Regions from separate parts of the Hydrogenophaga sp. RWCD_12 genome, predicted to be linked through region 1. Evidence: riboswitches for the same ligand, from Rfam matches in the RefSeq annotation. Region 1 holds a riboswitch; the other holds the start of a gene.

Evidence for each region. Region 1 has a riboswitch for S-adenosylhomocysteine ahead of metH (methionine synthase). Riboswitches for the same ligand answer to the same signal wherever they lie in the genome.
Region 2: another riboswitch for S-adenosylhomocysteine. It lies ahead of ahcY (adenosylhomocysteinase); the one in region 1 lies ahead of metH (methionine synthase).

The regions. Positions count from the first base shown of each region.
Region 1 is NZ_JBKIXC010000004.1:309,226-319,536, forward strand. It holds gene ACLIJ1_RS16930 (hypothetical protein) at 1-3,085, opposite strand, end outside; partial or broken gene ACLIJ1_RS16935 (ATP-binding protein) at 3,362-4,006, shown strand; gene ACLIJ1_RS16940 (SDR family NAD(P)-dependent oxidoreductase) at 4,018-4,815, opposite strand; gene ACLIJ1_RS16945 (hypothetical protein) at 4,845-5,456, opposite strand; partial or broken gene ACLIJ1_RS16950 (zinc-ribbon domain-containing protein) at 5,598-5,669, opposite strand; gene metH (methionine synthase) at 5,718-8,462, opposite strand; S-adenosyl-L-homocysteine riboswitch at 8,487-8,595, opposite strand; gene ACLIJ1_RS16960 (sigma 54-interacting transcriptional regulator) at 8,660-10,261, shown strand; gene ACLIJ1_RS16965 (hypothetical protein) at 10,280-10,311, shown strand, end outside.
Region 2 is NZ_JBKIXC010000003.1:346,386-356,696, forward strand. It holds gene ACLIJ1_RS13585 (2Fe-2S iron-sulfur cluster-binding protein) at 1-1,068, shown strand, start outside; gene ACLIJ1_RS13590 (O-acetylhomoserine aminocarboxypropyltransferase/cysteine synthase family protein) at 1,075-2,352, opposite strand; gene ACLIJ1_RS13595 (septal ring lytic transglycosylase RlpA family protein) at 2,433-2,990, opposite strand; gene metF (methylenetetrahydrofolate reductase [NAD(P)H]) at 3,024-3,854, opposite strand; gene ACLIJ1_RS13605 (TlyA family RNA methyltransferase) at 3,839-4,600, opposite strand; gene ahcY (adenosylhomocysteinase) at 4,607-6,043, opposite strand; S-adenosyl-L-homocysteine riboswitch at 6,117-6,204, opposite strand; gene ACLIJ1_RS13615 (HAD family hydrolase) at 6,260-7,072, shown strand; gene ACLIJ1_RS13620 (MFS transporter) at 7,069-8,328, shown strand; gene ACLIJ1_RS13625 (class I SAM-dependent methyltransferase) at 8,345-9,088, opposite strand; gene ACLIJ1_RS13630 (DUF6976 family protein) at 9,192-10,175, opposite strand; gene ACLIJ1_RS13635 (hypothetical protein) at 10,186-10,311, opposite strand, start outside.

The DNA of each region.
Region 1 (10,311 bases):
GGCCGCCGATGAATTGCGGCGGTTGTCCCGGGACCAAAACGACCGGCATTAGGAGGTAGGCGCCGGCCTTCTTGTAAAGGTCCAGAAACCCAGTGAGATTGACGTCGTCGGAAGGCTCCATGGTGAGGGAACGCGACGCGAACATGGCAATTCGTGAATCTCCCTGATCCGTAGGAATCTTCGAGGTGATGACCATTCCGTAGTGCGTCGGATGTTCGGCGGAGAATCGACGAACGATGCCGATGTGGATTTCCTCCTCCTTGTCCGCTGTCCCGAACCGCTCCCGCCATCTCTCAAATATTCTTGCGGCTGCATCCCGATCCTTGAACATCAGAGCCATGAAGGGCGGCGCCTTGTCGTCGACGACTCCATAGGCCGCGCCCATCCAGCCCGCACGATCCCAGAGGTGGATGTCGATGACCGATCGGACTTTCACATCTCTGTGATCGGTCAATTTCGGGAATTCCGTCTCGTCGTGGACTTCGCCCTTGGCTTGCGTGCCAGCCTTGGTAGGTTGTGGCTCGCGTTCAACGTGCGGCCTGTCCGGCCTGGCCTCGAACCTCTTCGGTGAATGCTTATCCCAAGAGGACAGGCGCGACACGCCGCCGAAGATGCGCTGTCGGCTGAAGCACAGCGAGCCAATCATCGCAACGCGATCCATTGCAGCATCTGTCTTGAATAGCCGGGTAGCAACTTCTTCAAAGTTCTTCGCACGGCAAGTCGCCGAAAAGATGACGGCGGCAACTTCCAGCAACATGTTTTGAAAGTCGCCGTACACCGACGGTGATCCGGGAAACACGCCATTGGGCCAACGGACCGTCGCCCTCATCCGGTCAATGTCCGCCGTCACCTCGAAGCGCGTGATGTTCGCATCGACAAGAGTGACATCGAAACGCTCCACATGAGCGAAAGCGTCTAGCTCGAACGCTGTCGCGAAGAAGGCCTCGACTGTCCCGACAATGGCCTCGGCCACGGTGATACCGGTGTCGGTAGGCTCGTGCGTCACGTTCACCTGCACGCCCAGAACCGAGGTGGCAAACACCTGCTCATTCTGGCCGTTGAAGATCGCGGGTCTCCAGCGCGCGTCGCCAGCGGGCTGACCCGCCAATTGGTTGAAGAAGCTCTCAACGTCCTGGGCGGATTCGCTCTCCGAGATCCATCCTTCTTCTCTCAGCACGTCCTCGTACCCCAGCATGTAAAGCAGCGTGGATCGACTGTGGTTCAGGCCCAGCCTTCGCACGATGTCAGGGATCATTTCCAGCCGCGGCACCTCCCCCAAGGAAAGATTCGCTAGCTGACAGGCTAGGACCATGTCGAAGTCCTGCAACTGCTCGGCGGCGCGCTTCGCCGACTCGTCGTCGAAAGGCAACGAGTTCAGGCAGCCGCGCGCGACCTGAACTGTTTCCAGCACTTCGGGGAAGTGCTTCAGCTCGACCGCCTGCCATGCCGCATTCATCAGCGTAGGGAATGTGGTTGCCGGAAGTTCGCCGCCTTCGTCGGCTTCGATGAACAAGGTCGCAGCGGCCGACGTGGAGCTCGCACGCGCCGCCCAAAGCAAGCCGGCACTTCGGTAGGCGACTGCGAGCAGGGCCTGTGCACGGACGAGGTCCTCCGCATGCTCCTTCTTGGAAAGCAGCCGGGCGGCCTTGCCGAGGAGCCGAATCATCTCCATGTTCTCGTCGAAGTCGAGCTGATTGGCGCGCTTGAGCAAAACCAGCGCGCCCTGGCTCTCGCCCGTACGTTTCGCCACGAAGTCGGAGACTTGATCCACGAGATCCCGGTAACCGCGATCCTTGCCGGCAACCGGACCGAACACCTCAATCAGCCTAGTTAGGCGCTTGGCGTCGAATTCTCCCAGGCCGTCGGCCTTGGCGAGGATGTCTCCGAACTGAGGCCACAACGAGGCTAGCCGCTCGGGCTCACCGGCCGTCAGGGCTTCGTTAACCTGGATGGTCAGCAGCGAAGTCCTTGCCTCCAGCGCATTGTTCGGGCGGCCGCTGTCGCTCGCCAGTTCGGAAAGCCTTGAGGACAACCGAGCAACTCGCGGCTGCAGTCCTGCCTGCTCGGACGTGAGGTGACCATGGATGACGGCATTGAATAGCAGTTGCGCCAGGTTGCACAACAACTCGAGGTTCGTCGCGTGCTCGCTTCCGATTGCCAGGGCTTCAAAGCCGTCGTAGCCATCGACGATCGCCTTAATGTCGTCGAACCACCAGAATGCCGTCCAGAGCGTCTCGTAGCGGGCGGTGAGCTGCTGCCGGTGCGTTCCCCCATCGTCCGCCAGGCGAACGGCCCGAAGAAGCCTGCCGTCGACGTCAGCTCGGGGCAGTTCCAGCTCCCGCGCCAACTTGGCTGCCACGAGTGCCTCGGTTGCTCGCTGCATCTCCATACCGACAAACGCGGAAGGGTCCGTCAGCTCCTTCTCTATGTCGGCCAGTTGCTGCTTGCGCGAATAGTCAGATGGGCCAAGATCATGGTCGCTCGTTTCATCACCGATCCCCAGATAGTTGTACTCAAGGTCGCGGCGATTCTTGTCGATGACTTCATCGAGGATCCAGATGCGGTCGTGGATCGTGACTTGAATACCGTACTCACGGGTAAGTTCATCCTCCACTCGGGCTCGATCCTTTGCACGCGCAGCCCTCGACGTCACAAAGAAGATTCTCTTGTAGCCGCGGCTCGTGGCCATGATGCCGGCCACGTCCGATCGCGCCTTGTCGGCCCACGTTTTCTTCGCGCTGAAGGCGAAAGCCCATCGCTCGCTGCCGCTATTGGCCATACCGACGTAGGTGAGCTTGCTGATCTCATCGGATACCGGTGAGGTCTCGGTGTCGGCCTTGCTGTCACCACCACCCTCCGGGCCCGTTGCGGGCCTCAAGTTCGGGCAGATCGTCCGCTCGCAAAGCTTGCGGCAGAACAGTTCAAAATCATGCGTCTGGTTGCGCTCGGTGATGGTGTCCAGGTGATGGGATAGGACCTCGGCTTTAAGGTGGTGTTTTACGCGTGAGGTCGAATCTGAATAGAGCTCAGGCCGGATTTGGCGCATGAACTGTGATGGCGAGATGACCTTTTCTTCAGCCTTCATCTGCATTCTGGTGCTCTCTGTCCGAGGGATATCCATCGTCCCAGCCGATGGATCGCGTGTTACTGCGTCCATGTTAAGGGGTAGTTCACCTGAGACCAGCGGTCAATGCACTCGGTGGTTGCATGCGGCAAAGTCTGCAGTGCACCCAAAGCGTGAATACGGTGCACGACTTCGACCGGCAGCAACCGCTGCATTGCAGACATCCTAGTTGCCAACAAATCACCAACGTTGCACTGCAACTTTGGTGATTTGTTGGCGTAACTTTGAATATGCCCACCGGGTGAGATTTCTCTCGCGCACCACGGGGTGCTGTTTCTCGACGAACTGCCCGAGTTCCCGCGCGCCGCGCTCGAAGCCCTGCGCGAGCCGCTGGAGAGTGGCCACATCCGCATCTCGCGCGCGGCGATGCAGAGCGAGTTCCCGGCGCGGTTCCAGCTGGTGGCCGCGATGAACCCCTGCCCCTGCGGCTTTCTCGGCCACCCGACCCAGCCCTGCCGCGACACGCCCGACCAGATCGCGCGCTACCAGGGGCGTTTGAGCGGACCGCTGCTGGACCGCATCGATCTGCACGTCGAGGTGCCGGCGCTGCCGCCCGAGGAATTGTTGCGGGGCATGTCCGGCGAACCGAGTGCCGTGGTGAGGGAACGGGTAGAAGCCGCCCGCTCCCGCGCGCACGCGCGCCAGGGCCACATCAACCAGAAGCTCGCGGGGCAGTCGCTGGACGAACACGCGCAGGTCGAACCGGCCGCGCTGAAGTTCCTGCAGACCGCGGCCGCGCGGCTGGGATGGAGCGCCCGCAGCACGCACCGCGCCCTGCGCGTGGCCCGCACCATCGCTGACCTCGCAGGCAGTGAGTCGGTCGGCGTGTCGCAGATCGCCGAAGCGGTGCAGTACCGGCGGGCTTTGCGGGCCGCGGGTTAGCGGCCGGCACGTCAGGTTTCGCGCGTCAGCCGCTGCGCAATGCGCATCAGCAGCGGCCGCGGCGTGAAGGCCGCGCCGTGTGCCAGCAGCCAGTTCATCGCGCCCGGGATGTGCACCCGCTGGCCACGCTGCATGGCGCGGTAGCCGGCCTCGGCCACCTGTTCGGCGCTCTTGATCCAGGGCGAGGAAAACAGGGCAGAGCGGTCCATGCCGGCGGCCGACTGGAAGCCTGTGGTGGTGGGCCCGGGGCACAGGGCCGTGACCGAGACACCCTGGTCTCGCAGCTCGGCGTGCAGCGCCTCGGAGAAGGACAGCACGAATGCCTTGCTCGCGAAATACAGCGCCATGCCGGGACCGGGCTGGAAGGCCGCGGTCGAGGCCAGGTTGAGGATCCTGCCGCGCTGCGCAATCACGCCCGGCAGGAAACGCTTGGTCACTCCCACCAGGCTGTTCATGTTCAGCTGCAGCATGGCTTCGTCTGGCGCCTGCGGTGTGTCCTTGAACGACCCGAAGGTGCCAACCCCGGCGTTGTTGACCAGGATCGCCGGGCGCAGCCCCAGTGCCTGCACCTGGTCGAACAGGTGCTGCGGCCCGTCCGGCAGCGACAGGTCGGCGCCGATCACCACGACCTTGGCGCCGTGGCGCTGGCGCAGACCTTGCGCACTGGCCTCCATGGTCTCGACGCGGCGGGCTGTCAGCACCAGATCGTGGCCTTCACGGGCCAGCACCTCGGCCAGCGCCAGACCGATGCCGGAAGAGGCACCAGTCACCAGGGCCAGGGGGCGCGCGGCAGGATTCGGGTTCGACATGCAGGCTCCTTCCCCGGGACGGGGTGTGATCAGCGGCGTTCGGTTTCCTGGCGCCGCGCTTCTTCCATCTGCCGGAAGCGCACGCAGACCGGGTCGTTGGTGTAGCCGGGCTTGCCGCATTCGCGCATGCGGCAGAAATCGCGGGCGAACACATTGGTGCTGCCAGCACACAGCTGGTCGACCGTCGGTGCAGAAGGCGCCGCTGTCGCCACCGGGGGAACGTTGCCCTGGACAACAGTGGCGGGGGTGGCGGGCGCCGGGGTGGCCGCTGCCGCCTGCGCCTCGGCGCGTCGGCGGGCTTCGTCGGCGCGCTGCTTCTCCTGGGCGGCTTTCAGGCGCTGCTGCTCCAGCACCGCGGCACGCGCGCGGTCCTGGCGTTCCAGCATCTCGACCGACTGACGCAGACGGTCCACCGCAGCAGCCGACTCCGGCGCAGCGGTGGTATCTGCGCCGACCGGGGGTTCGACCGCGCTGGTCGCAGGCACCGCCGCCAGCGGCTGCACGGGCGCAGCGGTCACGGCAGGCGACACTGCGGTCGCAGGAGCCGTCGCCGCCGGCAGCGCAGCGGCCTGTGCCGGCGCGGGGCTGGTCTGTCGCGCGCCGAGCCACCAGCCGATGCCCAGGGCCAGCACCGCGGCCACGATGGCTCCGGTCCAGCGCGAACGGGAAGGGCTGGCTGCCTTGGCAGCGGCCCGGCGCCGCCGCCGGGCACGTTCGGCCGCTCCCGGCCGCCGCTCCCGCTTGTCGGTCGATGAATCAGCCTCGCCGGGCTGCTCCAGCGGACGTGCGCATCCCCGGCAGAACCGGGCTTTGTCCCGGTTTTCCGCGCCACAGGATGGACACACAAGAGCCATGGATGCCGTGTTCAGACAGAAGGGAAGCGGGTTTTAGCACAACCCCCGTCAGAGATTGGGGCCCAGCCAGCGACGCAGCTCGGTCGCGTCGACGCCGCTGCGTGCCGCGAGGTCCTGCACCTGGTCGTCGCCGATCTTGCCGACGTTGAAGTACTGGCTGTCCGGGTGCGCGAGGTAGAAGCCGCTGACGCTGGCGGCCGGCGTCATGGCCAGGCTCTCGGTCAGCGCCATGCCGATCTCGTCGGCCTGCAGCAGCGCGAACATGGCGCGCTTGACCGAGTGGTCAGGGCAGGCCGGGTAGCCGGGCGCCGGGCGGATGCCCTGGTACTTCTCCTTGATCAGCTCTTCGTTGCTCAGGGCTTCGCCCGCCGCGTAGCCCCAGAGGTCGGTGCGCACACGGTGGTGCATGCATTCGGCCATGGCTTCGGCCAGGCGGTCGGCCAGGGCCTTGAACAGGATCGCGCTGTAGTCGTCGTGCGCGGCCAGGAACTGCTGCTCCTTCTTCTCGGCACCGACACCCGCTGTCACCGCAAACAGGCCCACGTAGTCGGCCGTGCCGGCGGGCGCGACGAAGTCGGCCAGGCAGCGGCTGGGGCGCATCATCGGCTTCCCATCCGGGCCGTCGATTTCCTGCTTCTCGGTCTGCTGGCGCAGGCCGTGCCAGGTCAGCACCGGTTGCTGGCGCGCCTCGTCGGCATAGAGCACGATGTCGTCCGCGTTCACGCGGTTGGCCGGGTAGAGGCCGATCACCGCGTTCGCCGTCAGCCACCGGCCGTCGATGATCTTTTTCAGCATGGCCTGCGCGTCGGCGAACACCTTGCGCGCCTGCTCGCCCACCACCTCGTCGTTCAGGATCGCCGGGTACGGGCCGGCCAGGTCCCAGGTCTGGAAGAACGGGCCCCAGTCGATGTACTTCGCGGCCTCGGCGAGGTCGAAGTTTTTGAACACGCGGCGGCCGATGAAGCGGGGCGCAACCGGCGCGTGAGCGGCGAAGTCCACCGGCGTCGCATTGGCACGCGCCTGCGCCAGCGGCCACAACGGCACCTGCTTCTTGTTCGCGTGCTGCGCGCGCACCTTCTCGTAGTCGGCGTTGAGTTCGGCCAGGTACTGCACACGGCCGTCGCCGATCAGGCCCTGCGCCACGCTCACGCTGCGCGACGCGTCGGGCACGTAGACCACCGGACCTTCATAGTGCGGCGAAATCTTCACCGCCGTGTGCACGCGGCTGGTGGTCGCGCCGCCGATCAACAGTGGGATGCCCTTCTCGCGGAAATGCGGGTCCTTCTGCATCTCGGCCGCCACCACCTGCATCTCTTCCAGGCTGGGCGTGATCAGGCCCGACAGGCCCACGATGTCGGCGCCCTCTTCCTTGGCCTTCTTCAGGATGTCCTGCCAGGGCACCATCACGCCCATGTTCACGACCTCGAAGTTGTTGCACTGGAGCACGACGGTCACGATGTTCTTGCCGATGTCGTGCACGTCGCCCTTGACGGTGGCGATCACGATCTTGCCCTTGGACTTCACATCGCCGCCGGCGGCTTCGAGCTGGCGCTTCTCTTCTTCGATGTAGGGCAGCAGGTGGGCCACGGCCTGCTTCATCACCCGGGCGGACTTCACCACCTGCGGCAGGAACATCTTGCCGGCACCGAACAGGTCACCGACCACGTTCATACCATCCATCAGCGGGCCTTCAATCACGTGCAGCGGGCGGCCGCCGTCGGCCTTGATCAGCTGCCACATCTCTTCGGTGTCTTCGCTGATGTGGGCGTTGATGCCGCGCACCAGCGCGTGCGAGAGGCGCTCGCGAATCGGCAGTGCGCGCCACTCGTTCTGCTTGCTCTCGTCCTTGGCCCCGCTCTTGGCGCTCTCGGCCACTTCCACCAGGCGTTCGCCGGCGTCGGGCCGCCGGTTGAGCACCACGTCTTCCACCCGCGCGCGCAGTTCGGGTTCGAGCTCGTCGTAGACGCCGACCATGCCGGCGTTGACGATGCCCATGTCCATGCCCGCCTGGATGGCGTGGTAAAGGAACACGGTGTGGATCGCCTCGCGCACCGGGTCGTTGCCGCGGAAGCTGAACGACACGTTGGACACGCCGCCGCTGACCTTGGCGCCCGGCAGGTGCTGCTTGATCCAGCGCGTGGCCTCGATGAAGTCGACCGCGTAGTTGTCGTGTTCGGCGATGCCGGTCGCGATCGCGAAGATGTTGGGGTCGAAGATGATGTCTTCGGGCGCGAAACCCACTTCATCGACCAGCACGCGGTAGGCGCGCTCGCAGATCTCGATCTTGCGTGCGTAGGTGTCGGCCTGGCCCTGCTCGTCGAAGGCCATCACCACGGCGGCCGCACCGTAGCGCTTGACCAGCCCGGCCTGGCGTTTGAACTCCGCCACGCCTTCCTTCATCGAGATCGAGTTGACGATGCCCTTGCCCTGGATGCACTGCAGGCCGGCCTCGATCACGCTCCACTTGGACGAGTCGATCATGATCGGCACGCGCGCGATGTCGGGCTCGCCGGCAATCAGGTTCAGGAACCGCACCATGGCGGCCTGGCTGTCCAGCATGGCCTCGTCCATGTTGATGTCGATGATCTGCGCGCCGTTCTCGACCTGCTGGCGGGCCACGGCCAGCGCGTCCTCGTAGCGGCCTTCGAGGACCATGCGCGCGAACACCTTGGAGCCGGTCACGTTGGTGCGTTCGCCGACGTTGACGAACAGGCTGCCCTCGCCGATGCGCAGCGGCTCGAGGCCGGACAGCAGCATGGGGGGAACGGAGACGGAGGAGGAAACGTCGGACATGGGGCTCACCAGAAGGGATTCATAAACTGGTGAGCGCCGTTGGAACCGGCGGGGCCGGAGGGGCGGTGGACGCCCGAAACCTCAAGCCTGACGCCAGCCCGCGGGGGGTGGCGCTGCAGCGCTCCTTGAGAGGCCGGGATTTTAGCCGCCAACCGCCGGCGCACGGGTCTGGTGCGATGTTTGCTTGCCTTCGGCGCATGCCCCACCGCACCGACCCCGACGCACCTGGCGCCCCGTCCACCGACTGGCACGCCCAGGAGCTGCTGCTGATGCGCGAGGTCATGAAGCTGGTGGGACGCAGCCTGGCGCCCGCCTACGTGCTGCGCGAGATGCTGCACCTGATGAGCGAGCTGCTGGGACTGAACCGCGGGCGCATGGTGCTGGCCGACGAGGTCAGCGAGGGCGGCGAGCGCTCCGCCTCCGTCCGCCACGCCTACGGCCTGACCGCTGCGGAGGCCGCGCGCGGCGTGTTCCGCTGGGGCGAGGGCATCACCGGCCGGGTGCTGGCCAGCGGGTTGCCCGCCATCGTGCAGGACGTGGACGCAGAGCCGCTGTTCCTGTTCCGCACCGTGGCGCGGGCCGACCTGCCGCCGCAGACCGTGGCTTTCATCGCGCTGCCGATCGAAGTCAACGGCGCCACCGTGGGCGTGCTCGCCTGCCACCGCATCCGCAGCCGCCAGCGCCACCTCAACGACGACCTGGCGCTGCTTCGCATCCTCGCCACCCTGGCCGGCCAGCTGCTGCGGCTGGAACAGCTGGTGGCCGAAGAGACGCGCCAGCTCGCCGCGCGCAACGAGGCGCTGGAGCGTGCGCTCGACGTCGGCAGCGCCCGCTACGGGCTGATCGGCCGCTCGCCCGCGCTGCTGCAAGCGCTGGGCGAGCTGGAGCGCGTCTCAGAGTCGCAGGCCACCGTGCTGCTGCTGGGCGAGTCCGGCACCGGCAAGGAGCTGTTTGCCCGCGCCGTGCACCTGGCCAGCGGCCGGCGCGACCAGCCCTTCATCAAGGTCAACTGCTCCGCCATCCCGGACACGCTATTCGAGAGCGAACTCTTCGGCCACGAACGCGGCGCCTTCACCGGCGCCCACAGCGCCCGCCCCGGCTGGTTCGAACAGGCGCACGGCGGCACCATCTTCCTCGACGAAATCGGCGAACTGCCGCTGGCCCTGCAGGCCAAGCTGCTGCGAACGCTGCAGGAAGGCACGCTGGTGCGCCTGGGCGGGCAGCGCGAAATCCGCATCGACGTGCGTCTGGTCGCCGCCACCAACCGCGATCTGGCGCAGGAAGCCGCCAGCGGCCGCTTCCGCCAGGACCTGTACTACCGGCTCAACGTCATCCCGATCCGCCTGCCCAGCCTGCGCGAGCGGCGCGAAGACATCCGCCCCCTGGCCCTGCACTTCACCAGCCGCGCCAACCAAGCCCACCAGCGCAACGTGCACCTGGCCGCCGACGCGCTGGAACGGCTGGAGCGGCTGGACTGGCCCGGCAACATCCGCGAACTAGGCAACGTGATCGAGCGCGTGGTGCTGCTGGCCGACCAGCCCGTGGTGCACGCGGGCGACCTGTCGCGCTTCCTGCCCGAGGCGCTGGCCACCCCGGTCCGCCCGGCTCCGCGCCACGCGCCACCGGCCGAGGCCGCCACCCCGCTGGTGCGCGACTACCAGAGCGCCGGCTCACACGACGCCCACCAGCTCGCCGTCGCCCTGGCGCAGCACGGCGGCAACCAGTCGCGCGCGGCGCAAAGCCTGGGGCTGACGCTGCGGCAGTTCAGTTACCGTTTGAGGAAGGCGGGGGTGCGCTGAGCCCCACACTAGGCGACCATGAAAACCATCGACGAAATGCTGCACCTGGC
Region 2 (10,311 bases), on a different contig from region 1:
CGCGTCAGCCCCGAGGCGGCTGGCGCCGTCGCCATCTCCCTGTCGGTTCCCGAGCCGCTGCGCGAGGCCTTTGCCTTCGAGCCCGGCCAGTTCCTCACCCTGCGCGCCGACATCGGCGGCCAGGACGTGCGCCGCAGCTACTCGATCAGCAGCGCCCGCAGCCAGCTGGTGAAACACGGCGAGGTGACGCTGGGCATCCGGCCGGTCGAAGGCGGTGTGTTCTCCAACTGGGCCGCCACCGCGCTCAAGGCCGGCGACACCTTGCGCGCGATGCCGCCCGACGGCCGCTTCACCATCCACAAGCCGCGCGCGCTGCACCGCGTCGGTTTCGCGGCCGGCTCGGGCATCACGCCCATCCTGTCGATCATGACCAGCACGCTGGAAGAGTCGCCCGACGCCAAGTTCACCCTGGTCTACGGCAACCGCCGTATGGCCAGCGTGATGTTCAACGAGGCGCTGCAGGATCTGAAGGACCAGTACCCGGGCCGCCTCACACTGATCCACGTGCTCTCGCGCCAGGCGCAGGAAGTGCCGTTGCTCGAAGGCCGTATCGACGGCGACAAGGTGCGCGAAATCATCGGCGCGCTGCTGCCGGTGGGCAGCATGGACGAGGTCTTCGTCTGCGGCCCCGAGGCCATGATCGAGGCGACCGAAAAGGCCTTGCTGGACGCCGGCGTGCGACCGGACCGCGTGCACACCGAGCGCTTCACTTCGCCGACGCTCGATGCCCTGCCGGCCGATCAGCGCAAGTCCGCCGTGCTCGGCCACCCCGCCCTGCGCACCGACGGCGAGGTCGCGCTGACGGTGGTGGTGGACGGCAAGCCGCACCAGCTGCGCATGGGCAAGGACGAGAAGGTGCTCGACGTCGCGCTCAACGCCGGGCTGGACCTGCCCTGGTCGTGCAAGGGCGGCGTCTGCTGCACCTGCCGCGCCAAGGTGATGGAAGGCGCGGTGACCATGGACAAGAACTTCACGCTCGAGCCCTGGGAAACCGAGAAGGGCTTCGTGCTCTCCTGCCAGGCGCGGCCGACCACCAACACGCTGGTGGTCAGCTACGACGAGCGCTGAAAGGGCTCAGACCTTTCCCAGCGCCTGTTCCAGATCGGCGAGCAGGTCGTCAATGTGCTCGATGCCGACCGACAGGCGGACCATGTCGGTGCTCACGCCGGCCTTTTTCAGCTCTTCGGGGTTGAGCTGGCGGTGCGTGGTCGAGGCCGGATGGCAGGCAAGCGACTTGGCGTCGCCGATGTTCACCAGGCGGGTGAAGAGTTGCAGCGCGTCCTGGAAACGGGCGCCGGCGGCGATGGCGTCGTCCGCCTTCAGGCCGAAGCTGATGATCCCCGAGGCGCGGCCGCCCATGTACTGCTGCACCAGGCCATGGTCCTTGTGGTCGGGCAGGCCGGCGTAGTTGACCCAGCCCACCTTGGGGTGGTTCTTCAGCTGGGTCGCCACCTTGACCGCGTTCTCGCAGATGCGGTCCATGCGCAGCGCCAGCGTCTCGATGCCTTGCAGGATCTGGAAGGCGTTCATGGGCGAGAGCGCCGCACCCATGTTGCGCAGCGGCACCACGCGGGCGCGGGCGATGTAGGCGGCCGGGCCGAGGGCTTCGGTGTAGACCACGCCGTGGTAGCTCACGTCCGGCTCGTTCAGGCGCTTGAAGCGCGCCTTGTGTTCAGCCCACGGGAACTTGCCGGAATCGACGATGGCGCCGCCGATGGTGGTGCCGTGGCCACCAAGGTACTTGGTCAGTGAATGCACCACGATGTCGGCGCCATGCTCGAACGGGCGGCACAGGTAGGGACTGGGCACGGTGTTGTCGACGATCAGTGGCACCCCGGCGGCGTGGGCGACCTTGGCCAGTGCGCCGATGTCGGTCACGTTGCCCAGCGGGTTGCCCACCGACTCGCAATAGACCGCCTTGGTGCGATCGTCGATCAACGCAGCGAACGCCGCCGGGTCGCGCGGGTCGGCAAAGCGCACCGTGATGCCCTGCTGCGGAAAGGTGTGGGCGAACAGGTTGTAGGTGCCGCCGTAGAGAGTGGAGGCGGAGACGATGTTGTCGCCGGCTTCGGCGATGGTCTGGATCGCATAGGTGATCGCTGCCATGCCCGAGGCCACGGCCAGTGCGCCGATGCCGCCTTCGAGCGCCGCGATGCGGGCTTCGAGCACCCCGTTGGTGGGGTTCATGATGCGGCTGTAGATGTTGCCCGCGACCTTCAGGTCAAACAGGTCGGCGCCATGCTGCGTATCGTCGAACGCATAGGCCACCGTCTGGTAGATCGGGACTGCGACCGCCTTGGTGGTGGGGTCTGGCGTGTAGCCGCCATGCACGGCAATGGTTTCGAGTTTCATCGGTGTCTCCTGGTGGGATGGGGGCGGGAATCAACCCCCATTGTCGCCAACTCAGGAAACCCGACTTCGATCCTGCCGGATCACTCCCGCAACAGCTCCACCGTGGTCACCCCGCGGTTCTTCAGGCCCAGCGACGCGATGGCCGCCTGGCTCAGATCGATGATGCGCTGGTGCCGGTAAGGCCCGCGGTCGTTGATGCGCACCACGACTTCCTTGCCGGTTGCGACGGCGCGCACACGGACCTTGGTGCCGAACGGCAGGGTCTTGTGGGCGGCGGTCATGGCGTTCATGTCGTAGCGCTCGCCGCTGGCGGTGCGACGGCCATGGAACTTCCTGCCGTACCAGGACGCGACACCCCGGTCGACCAGACCATCGACCGCAGCCGACGAGGCTTCCCCAAACGACGCGGACGATGCATGGGTGTCGGACGGATTGTTGGGCACAGCTGCCGCTGGTTCGACAGGTTTCGCGGCCACTTCGCTGCGTGCCGCTGGTGCCGATGGCACAGCAACTGAGGCCTGCGTCGGCGCCGAGCGGGGAGCACTTGCGGGCGTGAGCGACGGTGCGGGTGCGGTGGCACAGGCGGCCAGGCCGGCCAGCAGCGCCATGCAGGCCAGGCGGCGTGCAATGTTGTTCATGGTCTGACTCCCTGATATGTCACCGATCGGACCTTACCCGAGCTGCAGCCGCTTCACGAGCTCCAGCGTCGCGGCGCTCTGGTTCATCGTGTAGAAGTGCAGCGCGGGCACACCGGCCTTGCGCAGTTGTTCACACAGGCTGGTGACCACGTCCAGGCCGAAGGCCTTGATGGACTCGATGTCATCGCCGTAGCCCTGCAGGCGCAGCCGCACCCAGCGCGGGATTTCGGCACCACAGGCGTCCGAGAAGCGCAGCAGCTGCGACGAACTGGTGATGGGCATGATGCCCGGCACCACCGGCACGTCGGCTCCCAGCTTGTGTGCGTCGTCCACGAAGCGGCTGTAGGCGTCGGCGCTGTAAAAGTACTGCGTGATGGCTGAGTCGGCGCCGGCCTTCACCTTGGTGGCATAGGCCTTCAGGTCGGCCTCGGGGGACCTGGCCTGCGGATGGACCTCGGGGTAGGCAGCCACTTCGATGTGGAAGTCGCGCCCGGTCTCTTCGCGGATGAAGGCCACCAGGTCGCTGGCGTAATGGAACTCGCCGCCCAGGCCATAGCCGCTGGGCAGGTCGCCGCGCAACGCCACCAGGCGCCGGACGCCCATGGCCTTGAGCATGGCCAGCTGCTCTCGCACGCTGGCCTTGGTGGCGCCGATGCACGAGAAGTGCGAGGCCGCCTGGACACCTTCGGCCAGGATTTCACCGACCGTGTCGAAGGTGCCCTGTTGCGTGGAACCGCCGGCACCATAGGTCACCGAGCAGAACTCGGGCTTGGCCGCGTAAAGCTTCTGGCGCACCACGCGCAGCTTCTCGGCGCCTTCGGGCGTCTTGGGCGGAAAGAACTCAAAACTCAGGGGCAGGCCCATACGAAGAACTCCCGGTTGCCATCACCGCCGGTGATGGCACTCTCAAAATAGTCCCGCAGCTGCAGGCCGTTGTCGGAGCAGGCCTGCGCGATGCGTTGTTGCACGAGCGCATAACTCGTGGTGTCTTTCACCAGACCGCCCTTGCCGATGTGCTCGGGCTGCAGTTCGAACTGCGGCTTGACCAGCATCAGCAGATGACCCGAAGGTTTCAGCAGCGGCACGATGGCCGGCCAGACCAGCGTCTGCGAGATGAACGACAGGTCGCCGACGATCAAGTCGAACGGCGCGGCGGCCACTTCGCCACCGGCTTCCTCCAGCTGCTGCGCCGTCAGCTCGCGTGCATTGCATTTTTCAATGCAGACCACGCGCGGATCGCTGCGCAGCTGCGGATGCAGCTGGCCCTGTCCCACGTCCACGCCCACGACCTTCATGGCGCCGCGCTGCAGAAGGCAGTCGGTAAAGCCACCGCTGCTCTGCCCCACATCGAGGCAGAGCAGGCCGGTCACGTCCAGGCCGCAACGCAGAAGCGCGCCGTCCAGCTTGAGACCGCCGCGCGAAACGAAGCGCGACTCGGCCGTGTCCTGCAGCTGCAGTTCCACTGTCACGCGCAACGCCTCACCGTTCTTGGCCACGGCTTTCCAGTCGCCCCCAGACAGACGCCAGCGCACCCCCGCAGCAATCAGCCGCTGGGCCTGCGAGCGCGACGCGGCCAACCCTCGCTCAACGAGCAACTGGTCAGCACGCATCGGTAATCAATACCGATACGTGTCGGGCTTGTACGGGCCGTTCTTCGGCACGCCGATGTAGGCGGCCTGCTCGTCGCTCAGCTCGGTCAGCATCGCGCCGACCTTCTTCAGGTGCAGGCGCGCGACCTTCTCGTCCAGGTGCTTGGGCAGCACGTAGACCTTGCCCACGTCGTAGCCTTCGGGATGGCAGAACAGCTCGATCTGCGCAATCGTCTGGTTGGCGAACGACGAAGACATCACGAAGCTCGGGTGGCCCGTGCCGCAGCCCAGGTTCACCAGCCGGCCCTTGGCCAGCAGGATGATCTTCTTGCCGTCCGGGAAGATCACGTGATCGACCTGGGGCTTGATCTCTTCCCACTTGCAATGGGCTTCCAGCTTGGCGACCTGGATCTCGTTGTCGAAGTGGCCGATATTGCAGACGATGGCCTGATCCTTCATGGCGGCCATGTGCTCGTACGTGATCACGTCGCGGTTGCCGGTGGTGGTCACGAAGATGTCGCACTTGTCGGCGGCGTATTCCATGGTCACGACCTTGTAGCCTTCCATGGCAGCCTGCAGGGCGTTGATGGGGTCGATCTCGGTCACCCACACCTGGGCGCTCAGGGCGCGCAGAGCCTGGGCGGAGCCCTTGCCCACGTCGCCGTAGCCGGCCACGCAGGCGACCTTGCCGGCAATCATCACGTCGGTGGCGCGCTTGATACCGTCCACCAGCGACTCGCGGCAGCCGTACAGGTTGTCGAACTTGGACTTGGTCACCGAGTCGTTGACGTTGATGGCACGGAACATCAGCGTGCCCTTGGCCGACATTTCCTTGAGGCGGTGCACGCCCGTGGTGGTCTCTTCGGTCACGCCCAGGATCTGGGCGCTCTTGCGGCTGTACCAGGTGTTGTCTTCGGCCAACTTGGCCTTGATCGCGGCGAACAGAATGCGCTCTTCGTCGCTGCCCGGATTGGCCAGCACGCTCTGGTCTTTCTCGGCCTGCTTGCCCAGGTGCATCAGCAGCGTGGCATCGCCGCCGTCGTCCAGGATCATGTTCGGACCTTCGCCCTCGGTGCCCTTGGCGCCGAAGTCGAAGATGCGGTGGGTGTAGTCCCAGTAGTCGACCAGGGTCTCGCCCTTGACGGCGAACACCGGCGTGCCGGCGGCAGCGATCGCGGCGGCAGCGTGGTCCTGCGTCGAGAAGATGTTGCAGGACGCCCAGCGCACCTGCGCACCGAGGGCTTGCAGGGTCTCGATCAGCACGGCTGTCTGGATGGTCATGTGCAGCGAGCCGGTGATGCGTGCGCCCTTCAGGGGCTGCTTGGCCGCGAACTCTTCGCGGATGGCCATCAGGCCGGGCATCTCGGTCTCGGCGATCTTGATCTCTTTGCGGCCCCAGTCGGCCAGACCGATGTCGGTGATGACGCAGTCGGCGTTGACGGCGTTGGGAATGCGTGCGTTCATGGTTCGCTCCATTGAAGGTTGAATGAACCACTCCACGGGCGACACGGGGGCAAAAAAAAGCCCATCGCACGGAAGTGGATGAGCGTCGTTGCATGGTTGTCCGAGCCTCACGCTCCGCGCCGACCGGTGGTCGGGGGTGCGCTGCAACGCTCCTCGGATGGCCGTGATTCTACCGCAGCCCCTGTTTTTGCGCATCTGCGAAACTGCGCAACCTTTATGCCTCACTTCACCCTTTCCGACTGGCCTCTGGCCGCGCGATTGACCATCCGCGGCGTGCTGACCGACATCGACGACACGCTGACCACCGACGGCGCGATCACGCCCGACGCTCTCGAAGCGCTGCGCGCGCTGCGCGCCGCGGGCCTGCCCGTGTTCGCCATCACCGGGCGCCCGGCGGGCTGGAGCGAACCCTTCGCATTGGACTGGCCGGTCCACGCCATCGTGGCCGAGAACGGCGCGGTGGCGCTCTGGCGCGGCGAGGACGGTGCACTGCAGAAGGCGTACCTGCAGGACGCGGCCACACGCCGCAAGAACTTCGCACAGCTGCAGGCGGTGGCGCAGCGCGTGCTGGCCGAACTGCCGCACGCCCGCCTGTCGCAGGACAGCCCCGGCCGCGAAACCGACATCGCCATCGACCACAGCGAATTCGCGGAGCTGGACGAACAGGACATCCACCGCGTGGTGCGGCTCATGCACGAGGGCGGGCTGAACGCCACCGTCAGCTCCATCCACATCAACGGCTGGATCGGTGACCATCACAAGCTGGCCGGCGCGCGCTGGATCGTGCGCGGACACCTGCAGCGCGATCTGGACGCGGAGCGCGAGCACTGGGTGTACGTCGGCGACTCGACCAACGATGCCACGATGTTCGGGCACTTCCCGCACAGCGTCGGCGTGGCCAATGTGGCGCGGTTCTGGGGCCAGCTGGCGCACAGACCACGCTACGTGACGCAGGGCGAGCGCGGCGCGGGTTTTGCCGAAGTCGCACACGCCGTGCTGGCAGCCCGCCAAACCGGAGCCCCCGCATGACCGGCCCGCTGCACCCGCCGCCGCCAACCGATGCCGCCCCACCACCGCCACCACCCGCGCTGGCGCGGCGTGGCCTCTGGGCCATTTTCGGCGCCACGTTCTTCGAGCTGGTGGGTTACTTCATGCTCATGCCGTTGCTGCTGTTGCGGCTCAAGGACGGTGGTGTCTCGACCTCGATGGCCGGCCTGTTCGCGGCGGTGGGCTGGGTGGGGGTGTTCGTCATCACACCGTTCGCCTCGGCCGTGACGCAGCGGCTCGGACGCAGGCCCACACTGTGGCTGTCGGCGGCGGTGCCGGTGGTGTCGACCACCGGCTTCCTGCTCACGGACGCGCTGCCGGTGTGGTTCGCCTGCGAGTTCATTGCGGGCGCAGCCTCGGGCCTGCGCTGGGTGCTGGCCGAGGCGGTGGTGGCCGAGTTCGCGCCACCGCTGCAGCGTGGCCGATTCGTGGGCCTGTTCGAAACCATGGTCGGCACCACCTTTGTCATCGGCCCGGCCCTGCTGGCCTTGGTCGGTCCGACCAACCCGATTGCGCTGTGGCTGGTGCTGGGCTTCCTGGTCCTTGGTCTGATCGGCAGCTTGTGGATTCCGCGCCTGCCGCCCGCGCACGACGCACACGAAGCCCGCGTGGGCCTGCACGGCGTGTGGCACGCCCTCCGCGCGCACCCGCTGATCATGACGGTGGGGTTTGTCGGCGGCTTCTTCGAGAGCGGGCTCACGTCGATCCTGCCGCTGTACGGGCTGGCGCTGGGCATGGGCGCCACGGCCGCTGCTCTGCTGGTGTCGGCCAGCGGCCTGGGCAGCGCACTGATGATGTTGCCCGCCGGCATGGCGGCCGACCGGCTGGCACAGCAGCCCCGGCGGGGCGGTGCTCACGGCGCACGGGTGGAGATCCTGCACGCCTGTGCGCTGATCACACTGCTGGCCACGCTGCTCATCCCGCTGGTGGCCGGTGCGCCCTGGCTGGCCGCCGCGCTGGCCTTCGTCTGGGGTGGCGCGGGCGGCAGCCTCTACACGCTTGCCATGATCGACATCGGCTCGCGCGAACAGGGCATCACCCTGGTCAACAGCACGGCGGTGCTGGTGCTGTCGTACACGCTGGGCGGGACGCTGGCACCGGCCCTGGGTGCAGCCATGCTGGACTGGGCGCCAGTGGTGGGCTTTCCCGCCTTGCTGCTGGCCGTGGCCGGTCCGGGCTGGTGGCTGCTGCGGCGCGAGCGGCGCGCGCTGCGCGTGGCACCCGGCAGCAAACCTTGATCCAGCGTCCGCCGGCTCAGCGGGTGCGCAGCGGGGCCTGGTAGAGCCAGACCGGTTTGCCCTGGACGGTCTCCAGCCGGACCGTGGGCTTGAGGCTCCGGGCCTCGAATTCCAGACTCACCAGCCAGGCACCGGGCCGCAGTTCGGCCGCGGCCTTCTCCACCGCGCGCGGCATGCTTTCCGGCCGCTGGAACAGGTAGACAAGGTCGCAGCCCGACCAGTCTGCCGCCCAGATGTCGGCCCGGCGCACCCTTGCGACATTGCCCCTCAGACGGCAGCGCAGCGCACACAGCATCGTCAGCGGCCAGCTCCATTCCCAGCCAAGGATCTGCGCCCGCGGGTACTGGCGGCGCAGCGCGATCAGTCCGGCGCCCAGGCCGCAGCCCGCGTCCACCACCACCGCTCCATCGGGCAGTGCCGCTTTCTCCGCCAATCCGTTCAGAGCTTCGGCGGGTGTGGGGAACAGCGGCGCGTCGCCCCAGCTGCCCAGCGGGTACAAGGCCAGCAGCAGGGCCAGCGGCAGCAGCCAGATCCAGCCGGGCACCGCGCCCGCCGCGCCACTGACCAGCAGCGACAGCGGGAACCCCGCCAGCATGAACAGCCGCCGCCACGGCGTGCGCCCGGTCCAGGCAGCCAGCCCCGCCGCCAGCAGCGCGACCACAAAAGCACCGGGTGCGCCAAGCCCGGCCACGCGCAGGCCGACGAACAGCGCCCAGGCAAACGCCCAGGTCAATAGGGCGGGGAGTGGCCAGATCAGCATGGCGCGATTGTCGCCGTCGCAAGAACGGGCTTCGGAAAGACAAAAGGCGCCCGAAGGCGCCTTTTTCACCGACCCGCGGGCGGACCGGGCTGTGACCGCGGCATCAGTCGATGCGCAGCACGACCAGCGTCTGGTTGAGCAGCTGGTAGCCGATCTCGCCGAAGGTCACCGGCCCGCGCAAGTCGCCGATGTTCTGGCCTTCGAGTTCGCCGAACAGGAAGTTCAGGATGCAGTTGCACGAGAAGTTCACACCGTCCGTGCGGTAGCCGGCCAGGCGTTCGCGGAAGCTGGCGCCGTAGTCGGCCACAGGCTTGGCGAAGTGATAGTCCACGCCGGTGAACACCGGGGCGTACAGCACCACCTTGCGGCCATCCGCGTCGACCGACTGGATGGATGCGTTGATGTGCGCACCACCGAAGTCGCCCACCAGCGGCAACTTGCCGTCGGCCAGACCCTTGGCCTGCACATAGTCGGCCAGGTTGGTCTTCTCGCCGTTGACCAGGCACTCACCCACTTCGAACGAGGTGTCGGTGAAGCGCAGCACGTCGCCATCGCCCGGTTCGAAGATGTTGACGATCTCGATGGAGGCCAGCTGGCTTTCGGGCAGGGCCACATGGGCCACGACCACGCCGTCTTCGAACTTCTCGCCGGTGGCGCCCAGGTAAACCTTGGGGGTCACTTTGCCGAGGTCAGAGAGATGGATGCCGGCGACCCAGCCCACGGTGGGCTTGAGGAAGGCGTCGGCATCGTTCACGGCTTCGGCGGCAAAGGTCTTGTGGGCAGCGCTGCCCGCAGGCACGATGGCCACGGTGAAGCCGTTGTCCGGCCCGTTGCCCACGATGGACTTGAGCTGGTCCGCACCATAGTGCGCGAGGGTGATCTGGCCCTGTGCGGGCAGCGGGCTCACGAACACCTGCCCGCTGGTGGACACCACGCCACCGGCCGTGTCCATGAAGTAGGGAATGGTGCCGGCGATCCATTGCCCCTTGGGCAGGGAATCCAGGGCGCTCTCCGGGCCAGCGAGCGACAGGTGGGCGCCGCCACGGATCAGTTCAGCCGTTTCGGCCAGTGTCATCAGACGGTTCATGTGCGGTGCCTCAGAGACGGTTGAGTTGGTCGATTTCGGTGGAGAGGATGCGCTCCCACTTGGTGAAGAAGGCCTGGATTTCCGAGGCTTTCTGGGGCGGCGCATCGGTGCTGCGCTCCAGGCGCTTGACCAGAAG